Regions from separate parts of the Paenibacillus sp. sgz302164 genome, predicted to be linked through region 1. Evidence: riboswitches for the same ligand, from Rfam matches in the RefSeq annotation. Region 1 holds a riboswitch; each other region holds the start of a gene.
The links. Region 1 has a riboswitch for cyclic di-GMP ahead of AC0LWT_RS14785 (EAL domain-containing protein). Riboswitches for the same ligand answer to the same signal wherever they lie in the genome.
Positions count from the first base shown of each region.

Region 2: it holds a riboswitch for cyclic di-GMP, as region 1 does, so the genes downstream of both, AC0LWT_RS10525 (RHS repeat-associated core domain-containing protein) here and AC0LWT_RS14785 (EAL domain-containing protein) in region 1, are expected to answer to the same signal.
Region 3: it holds a riboswitch for cyclic di-GMP, as region 1 does, so the genes downstream of both, AC0LWT_RS18035 (anti-repressor SinI family protein) here and AC0LWT_RS14785 (EAL domain-containing protein) in region 1, are expected to answer to the same signal.
Region 4: it holds a riboswitch for cyclic di-GMP, as region 1 does, so the genes downstream of both, AC0LWT_RS03690 (non-ribosomal peptide synthetase) here and AC0LWT_RS14785 (EAL domain-containing protein) in region 1, are expected to answer to the same signal.

Region 1 is NZ_JBVYOL010000008.1:33,968-36,170, reverse strand. It holds gene AC0LWT_RS14785 (EAL domain-containing protein) at 1-1,001, opposite strand, end outside; cyclic di-GMP riboswitch class I at 1,088-1,180, opposite strand; gene AC0LWT_RS14780 (MDR family MFS transporter) at 1,505-2,203, opposite strand, start outside.
Region 2 is NZ_JBVYOL010000005.1:179,555-181,757, reverse strand. It holds gene AC0LWT_RS10530 (YesU family protein) at 1-295, shown strand, start outside; cyclic di-GMP riboswitch class I at 572-682, shown strand; gene AC0LWT_RS10525 (RHS repeat-associated core domain-containing protein) at 1,036-2,203, shown strand, end outside.
Region 3 is NZ_JBVYOL010000010.1:115,080-117,282, reverse strand. It holds gene AC0LWT_RS18050 (DegT/DnrJ/EryC1/StrS family aminotransferase) at 1-74, shown strand, start outside; gene AC0LWT_RS18045 (helix-turn-helix domain-containing protein) at 114-449, shown strand; gene AC0LWT_RS18040 (helix-turn-helix domain-containing protein) at 706-1,041, shown strand; cyclic di-GMP riboswitch class II at 1,225-1,308, shown strand; gene AC0LWT_RS18035 (anti-repressor SinI family protein) at 1,362-1,577, shown strand; gene galE (UDP-glucose 4-epimerase GalE) at 1,735-2,203, shown strand, end outside.
Region 4 is NZ_JBVYOL010000002.1:12,446-14,648, forward strand. It holds gene AC0LWT_RS03685 (hypothetical protein) at 314-691, shown strand; cyclic di-GMP riboswitch class I at 1,087-1,194, shown strand; gene AC0LWT_RS03690 (non-ribosomal peptide synthetase) at 1,305-2,203, shown strand, end outside.

The sequences.
Region 1 (2,203 bases):
AAATATTTGCTCTCGGCCTTAACGTACTTTTTCGCCCCTTTGCGCGTGACGACGATATAGTCCCCCTGGATCGTTTCTTCCCCGAAACCCGGCTGGTCGAACGAACGCGAGGACTTGTGGGACTGGGGAAAAATGAACTCCTGCGCATGGCGAAGAAGCAATTCCTTCTGCGTGCATTCAAAAAGCAGCGCCGCTTGCGGATTCGCCTCTTTAATAATTCCATCCTGGTCCGTAATGATCATCGTTAACGGCGACATTTCGTACAGAGCCTGATACTTCCGTTCCAGGGAAGGCAGGAAATCATATTTGATCATGGCATATCTGAGGAAAAAAGTGAAGATAATGAGCGCGAAACTGCTTAATGCCGGAAAATTGACGCCGCTTGGCATAACAGCCGGCATTTTAAAGAATATAAACGCTATCGCCCAAACAAACGAAAAAAGGAGGCCAAGCAAAACCGTGCGCATCTGCTTTCGCTTCAAGTTCAAATCGTATTGATTTACGAACCTGAACCCTGCGGTCACGATGACGATGCAAACAACGGCCGTATACAGCGTGCTGCCCAGCATCAATGCTGTTAGGCCTGCACCGGGTTCCTGGTATTTCCAAATGCCGTTCTGGACGAAATGAACCGTTATCCATGGAGGCGGAAAAAACACCAGCGAGGCCGGAACCAACGGGCTGTAGCAGATCGCCGTCATAACCGGCCGCGGAGTCGATTGAAATCCCTCCGTCAGCCTGAAGCAAAAATGCATCGTCAGACACATGATGATGCAAGCCGGAAAATAAAACAGCAGCAGCGCGATTCGGCCCGCGTATTGGATCGGGGCGATGCTGAACAGCAAATTCCCGATGAAAAACAGCATGGTGGCAAGGAAAAAACAGGCCGCGATTTTATTCAGCCCGTTGTACCGGTTTCGCTGATAAATTTCGATCATCATGTAGAGCAACAAGAGAATTGGTACTATGTACAGGAGTATGGACACTAAATAAGCGATCATGAAGCACACCTCATTATCTTGTTAGTCCGTCATAAACGACCAAAAAAAAAGAAACCTTGCTTTAAGGTTCCTTCTCAGCGGCCTAAAGCGGAAACTGGCTGGCATACGATGTGAATCCTTTTCGTGTAGCCCCTATAGCTTTGCGTCCTTGGCTTTCGCCAAGTTTGCCTTTATCTCTTTAAGAAATATTTAAATTTGTGAATGATAGGTCTAAGTTCCTAGTTATTTTATATCACGTATCACCAAATTTCGTCAATAAAATCCTTAATTATGAAATATCTGGTGCTATCGGCTCCTCGGATGGCTGCTTACTTTTCGGCCCCCCCGCCGACAATCCGCCAAAATCCGACAACGGAGGAGCTATGAACGCCCCCTTTTCGTTAAAGGAAAAAGAGGCCTTCCTTAGCCTATTGTCACAAGCTAATCAGAACCTCTTCTTCAAAGCGCCCTCGGCGCTGCAAGCCGGCAGTCAGACCCAGTCAGACCTCTATTTTGCCGAATGGTCAGGCTTGCAGCTCGGCGGCGGGAACGGCTTCGGCCTCTTTTTTCGATAGCACTTCCTTCTTCAGAAACCAGCAGATAACAAAAGCCGCGATCATAAAGCCCAAAGCGATGATAAAAATGCTCTGGAACGAATTCACAAATACCGCTTGAATCTTCGTTACCAGATCGGCGGATATCCCCGCGGGAATTCCCCCTGTCGCGATATGATCCGCCATGCCCGGAGGAAGCTCGCCGGCCAACCCGGCAACGCCGGTTTTGATTTTGTTAGCGAGCAGGCTGCCGAAGACGCTTAATCCGATTGTCGCTCCAAGCGACTGGAACAGCTGAACGGTTCCGAGCGCTACGCCGCTGTTCTCCTTGGCGACGGATTCCTGAACGATCAGGTTATCTCCTCCGAATAAAGCCCCGATACCGAGTCCTAACAGGACAAAGGTAACAATGATGTACAGCGGCGTTGTCGCAGCATGAACCTGAGACAGCAAACCGACGCCGACGATCGGCAGCAAGAAGCAGACGATAAACAAGTTCCGGTACAGAATCCGGGTAATCAGAAATCCGTTCAGGATACTCGAAGGAATCGCCCCGGCCATAAACGCCAGCGTCAAATATCCGGCAGCGGTTGGACTTAGGCCCATCACGTTCTGAGAGAAAAACGGGAACGCCGCTATTCCGCCCATCAATCCAAGCATTACGATAAA
Region 2 (2,203 bases), on a different contig from region 1:
TTTTCATACCTGTAACTTAAGAAAAAGTTACGGTTTTCATCTGGCCGCGCAGGGGGCCGATCCGCTGCCGCCCGTGCTCGACGCGAGAGGGCCGTATCGCATGCGCGTGATCGTTCATGGCGGGGAGGTGCTGTTCGCCATCAACGATCTTTTGGTGCTTAAATGGAAGGATGACGGTACGACTTACGGCCCTATCCTCGGCCAAGGACGGATCGGGTTTCGCCAAATGGCCCCGCTCATCGCCGAATACCGCAACCTGCAGGTGCATCGGGTGAGAGAAAAAGGTTCCAATTAGCGCGTTCGAACGGGTCGCAGGCTGCCGACGGATCGTATCGGGAGCCTGCCTTTTTGTTGCCAAGCGACCTTGTGCCCCGCTTCAGTTCAGCAACCCTTGAGGAAAGGAACGGGGTGGGGAGAAATCGTTTCAGTGGCGATTTTTCGCGAAATTTCGCATACTTTGGATAAAAATTGAAATTTATATTGATAGTCAACAAGAGTATGGGTTATTATGGATAGAGTTATGGATCGAATGTACTATTTTTTATAGATTCGTCTACCTATGAACCAAGTGAAAATGAAAAGGCAAACTTGCTCGAAAGACAAGGACGCAAAGCCACGGACCTACTTTTCCGGGATGCATGTCGCAAGACATCTCTGGAGAAACGGCCGCCGGGTTACCACAAGCGGTTGGTTTTTTGTTGTTGAAAGCAGCTCAGAAAGCGAGATGACATGCGAGATGCCGACCTTCTTTTACCAGAGATCACCAAGAATTATTTCCGAAAGGAGGCTTTGAAACGAAATTTTTAAGTTGATAATCGATATAGTTACGGTTCTGATCAGTTCCAATCGGACTTCAAAATCGGCATAAAGATAAGAGAGGAAGGGGGCTAATCCGTAGGTATTAGGTTAAAATTCAACAATGTAAGCGCTATTATTTTGAATGCTGACTGTTTGCAATTTTTTGGTGATAATATCACTTGATTAGCTTAACCGTTTATTGAATTCTTATTTTATATTACTTGAGGTGAGTTATTTTTGAAAAAGATTACTTCATTATTACTAATATTAACAATATTATTCTCCATATTGTTCAAAGATGTTGATAATACCATTTATGCGGCGGATACTTCCAACACAATAAAAGTAACTTCAATAACTGCAAATTATGGTGATATGTATTTCAACCCTACATTTACCGTTACCGGAACTAATTTGCCTTCCTTGGAATACAAGACAAGCATGAGTTACGGTGGATATGGATATAGAAATTTCATGTTGGTAGAGAGTAATGATGCACGTAATCCGAGTGGAATACAGATTGGTTACAAGGATAATAATGTAGGAATAAACGTTATCTCTAGTTCCAGCACACAAATGGTATTTCAAATCAGTGCAACAACCCCATCACACTATACCAGTAATATAGATTTGTATTTAGCACCATCGGGAAGTACTGTTCAACAACATCCAAGTTTTTATGTAGGAAGCTTTAATTTGAGTACATTAGCTCCCAATACAATAAAAGTAACCTCAATAACTGCAAACTATGGTGACATGTATTTTAACCCCACGTTTACCATTACCGGAACTAACTTGCCCCCCTTGGAGTATATGACATATATGAGATTCGGTGGTGAAGGGTATAGAAATTTCATGTTGGTAGAGAGTAATGATCCACGTGATCCGAGTGGAAAACAGATTGGTTACAAAGATAGTAACGTAGGAATAACTGTAATCTCTAGTTCCAGCACACAATTAGTATTTCAAATCAGTTCAACTGACCCATCACATTATACCAGCAGTATAGATTTGTATTTAGCACCATCGGGAAGTACTGTTCAAAAACATCCGAGCTTTTATGTAGGAAGCTTTAATTTGAGCACATTATCTCCCAACACAATAAAAGTAACCTCAATAACTGCAAACTATGGTGACATGTATTTTAACCCCACGTTTACCATTACCGGAACTAACTTGCCCCCCTTGGAGTATATGACATATATGAGATTCGGTGGTGAAGGGTATAGAAATTTCATGTTGGTAGAGAGTAATGATCCACGTGATCCGAGTGGAAAACAGATTGGTTACAAAGATAGTAACGTAGGAATAACTGTAATCTCTAGTTCCAGCACACAATTGGTATTTCAAATCAGTTCAACTGATCCGTCACATTATACCAGCAGTATAGATTTGTATTTAGCAC
Region 3 (2,203 bases), on a different contig from region 1:
TGATGGAAGAGGAGCAGACGAGAGTTATCGATTGCATGAAAAGCACATTACGGCACAAAGCGGCTGTCAGATAGCATGGAATATATTACATCGTTAAAAAAAGGAAGATCTTGATGATAGGAACTCGAGTACAGCAGCTTCGCAAGGAAAAGGGATTGTCTCTGTCCGAGCTGGCAGAGCGGGCCGGCGTGGCCAAATCATATATAAGCAATTTGGAACGTGATGTTCAAAAGAACCCGTCGATACAATTTCTCGAGAAAATCGCCTCCGTTCTGAAGGTGCCTGTAGACAGGTTTCTTGATCAAGAAGCTCCGGAAACGAATGTCGCAGAACTGGATCAGGAATGGTATCAGCTTATTAAAGAAGCTATGTCATCCGGTATTAACAAGCACCAGTTTAAAGAATTCCTTGAGTTTAACAAATGGCGTTTGACGAACCCCGGCGAGTGAACGGCGGCGCTGAGAGTCCGGCGGGCGAAGTTTGTTTTGTGCAACCCGCCGGACACCGGGGGTAGGCCTTCGAAATGCATCTCCTTAAATGGCAAATAGAAGTTTAACCGCTTTTATTTCTCCATTTTTGTGCAGATGCATTTTTTCTTTTCTGAAAATTGTATGCGGTTGGAAAATATAGCGATAGTCTGGGCAGGGGTACTTTGCTATAATATGCGTAAACATGGTGAATAAAGCAAAAAGGAAGATGATAAGTGTGATTGGTAAAAGGATTCAAAGATTACGGCTGGAAAAAAAACTCAGCTTATCTGAGCTTGCTGCCAAGGCTGAAGTCGCCAAATCTTATTTAAGCAATATGGAAAGAGATATTCAGAAAAATCCGTCCATTCAATTTTTGGAAAAAATTGCGGTTGCGCTTGACGTGCCGCTCGACTTGATCCTGCACGGAGAACAGCCGAAAGTGCAAGAAGAACTGGACAGCCAGTGGCAGGATTTGGTCAAAGAGGCGATGGATTCGGGAGTAACGAAGGAGCAGTTTCGCGAATTTTTGGAATTCAGCAAATGGAAGAAAAACCAGGAAAACAACAAGTGAGCATCCTACTAATTACTTATCTATTGCGGATACATTAGTATCATTTTCCTAAAAAATAATGACCTAGCAGTTTTTTTTCAAATTTTTTGGTGGAATTTAGGAGAAGGTCGTTGTATAATAGGCTTAGGTTGATGAGAAATGTTTCAGTCTTAGGCCTTGAGATCTATTCCGCAATTGGATAATTAATTATGGGAATACTTTGATACATGCGCCGTATGTGGGCACCTGGAGCATGTGGAGTTAGTGGTGCAACCGACCCAATCTATTAAACCGTTAATAGATGGTTTTTTGCAAACAAACTTCACATTGGAGGTAATAGTATGTCTAAAGTATTTGTGCAATTGGGTATGGAACGCAATCCCTTGGATTCAGACTGGGTAGAAATGATTCGCGAGGCTCGCAGCTTGGGGTTAACAATTGGTGAAGTGCAAGCTTATTTAGGGTCATTCGCACAGTTGGACAGAGGGTTAACCAAATATACGAACATCAACGCCGGGGCTGCCAATAATGACCTGTCCGGCAAAGTCGTTGTGTAATCATGCATTTGTTACCGGAGCGCACTGATCCTTTTCCTTGAGAAGGGTGGGGCGTTTTTTTGGTATTTGCTAAAATGGCATAAATCCATTAAGTTGGAAAAAGGCTGCATGCAGATGCGCCGGCGCAATGAAATCGTAAATTGGAGGAACGGAAATCATGTCCATTCTAGTAACTGGCGGAGCAGGTTATATTGGCAGCCATACCTGTGTCGAACTGCTTGACAAGGGTTATGAGATCGTCGTTGTCGACAATCTGATGAACAGCAAGCCGGAGGCGCTTGAGCGGGTCCGTGAGCTGACGGGGAAGGATTTTGCATTTTATCAATTGGATTTGCTCGACTTTGCGGGGCTGGAACAGGTGTTTCGCGAGCATTCGATCGAAGCGGTGATCCATTTTGCAGGGTTAAAGGCAGTGGGGGAATCGGTCTCTTTTCCTTTATCTTACTACCACAACAATATTACCGGCACATTAATTCTGTGCAATGTCATGCAAAAATACGATGTCCGCAAATTGGTGTTCAGCTCTTCGGCAACTGTCTACGGGGTGCCTGAGCAGGTGCCGATTCATGAACATTTTCCGCTCGACGCGACGAATCCATACGGTCAAACAAAGCTTATGATCGAGC
Region 4 (2,203 bases), on a different contig from region 1:
ATTCTGATCGGCAATAACACGCAGCGCGGTAGAAAACCTCATAGTCGAATAAGACTAGTATGGGGCTTCAAGGGCCGTAATATGCCCGAGTTGCTGGAAATTACTTCTATATAACGTGTCCGAATCAGGACGATTTTAGTTCCAGGGAAGTAGAAAAATAGCGAACGATATCGAAAAAGTTATGTAATATACCAAAATATTATGGTTAACTCATACTTCCCTAACAATTGCTTGATATCCTCAAATCATCGCGAATCCATTAACCATTTTAAGGCAACGAAGGATACAGTATGAAGAATTGGAGTTGAATCGAATGACAAAAAAACCGTGGTCTACGCAAGAATTGGACAAACTTATTCGACTTTCCAGCGAGTGTCCCCCCGTTGTTATTGCCAAAGAACTATCCCGCCCCGTGACATCAGTCCGTAAAAAAATGAGGGAAATCGGGATTAGTTATGTAACCGGAGAACAATGGAAAAAACGACAAATTCAGTACCTTATCTCCGACGAAGGCAGCTTGTACAAAAATCAGGTAAGCCCGTCGCCGCAAAGCTCCGATCTGGAGTCCCCAGTGCTTGACGAGTTCTGGAAAACGCTAGTAACGATGGCGAGATTGGCAAAAAAGAGAGGGAAGCGGGTCGACGTGCTCTCTTTTATCGATACATACCGAAAAATACGGACAGGCGGTTAAAGTTTAAGCCTGCTGTCCTGGATAGGCGGACTACAGCCGCCCGCCCTACTTAAACTGCAAAAGCACATACAGCCTCCGGACGGGGCCGCTCAAGACGAGACGGTTCCGGCGGAGGCTTTTCTCATTTTTTTGTTGCAAGATGGTCTGGAACGATGTCGAAAAAACGAAAAAAACGCTGTCGATTCATGTATTGGAAGCGGTTACTTGTAATTTATATGAACCGGCGCGGATAAAGCCGGGCCTTTCGTGTTAGGGGCGTCCTAAAAAAAATAAGGTAAATTTTACTAGTAACCTCCAATAAAATTATTTATTAAAATACCGTAACTAGTATATCTTTCCTAGTGTTTTATTATATGTAAAGTAAATATATCTATATAAATACAAATTCTACAAATATTCGACAAAGGCAAACCTATGGAAACGTAGGGACGCAAAGCCATGGCCTAAGGCATCGCATTACTTTTTCACAAGAGATGAGATGCTATGGTCGACAGGTTGCCGGGTAACAGGGGCTCCCCTTTTATTCGGGGTGGGCCTTTTTCGCTTTGGGGTGTTAAAATTTTTCAAAGTTTCCAAGACCAAGAGATTATTTCGCATGATGGGGGGAGTAATTATGCAAAAGCACTTTTTACCATTAACGCATGCTCAAAAACGGATTTGGTATACCGAGCAGTTTTATCCCGAAACCAGCGTTTCAAATTTGAGCGGTATCGTTAAATTAAAATCCGCAGCGGGGATCGACGACCGGATGTTGAACCGGGCCATTCGTCATGTGGTCCACAGCAATGAAGCGCTGCGCTTTAAGCTTGCGCTTGATGAGGCGGGCGAACCGCGGCAGTACGTTGCCGATTGCGAGGATTTTGATATCGAGTGGGTGGAAGTTCGTCAAACGGGAGATATCGATGCCGTGACGGAACGGGCGCAAACGGAGGCCTGCCGGCCGATGGCGCTCTACGATAGCGAGTTGTTCCGGTTTATCGTCTTCAAGATCGGCCCTGCGGAGATCTGGCTTTTCGCGGCAGTGCATCATATCGTTTCCGACGGGATTTCCATGGTGATGCTGGGGAATCAGCTCATCGATCGCTATTTGGAGCTGGTCAAAGGAACCGACGCCCTGCAAACGAGCCAGCCCTCTTATGTGGAATATATTTTGAGCGAAGCGGAATATGAGAAGTCCGAACGGTTTCAAAAGGACCATAAATTTTGGAATGCCCAGTTCGATTCCATTCCGGAGACCGTGTCTCTCAAACGAGGGGATTCCTATTTGGTCGAGACGGATGCGATTCGATTGACGGAAGAAGTGCCCGCTTTTTTACATGAAAAAATCGGAATGTTTTGCCAGGAGCATGGGATCAGCGTTCTCTCGCTGTTTTTAAGCACTCTCCATATTTATATGTCGAGAGCGACGGGGCAAACCGAGACGATTCTGGGAACGTTTATGGGCAACCGTACGAATGCAAAGGAAAAACAGATGTTCGGGATGTTCGTTTCCACCATTCCGGTAAGAGCTCA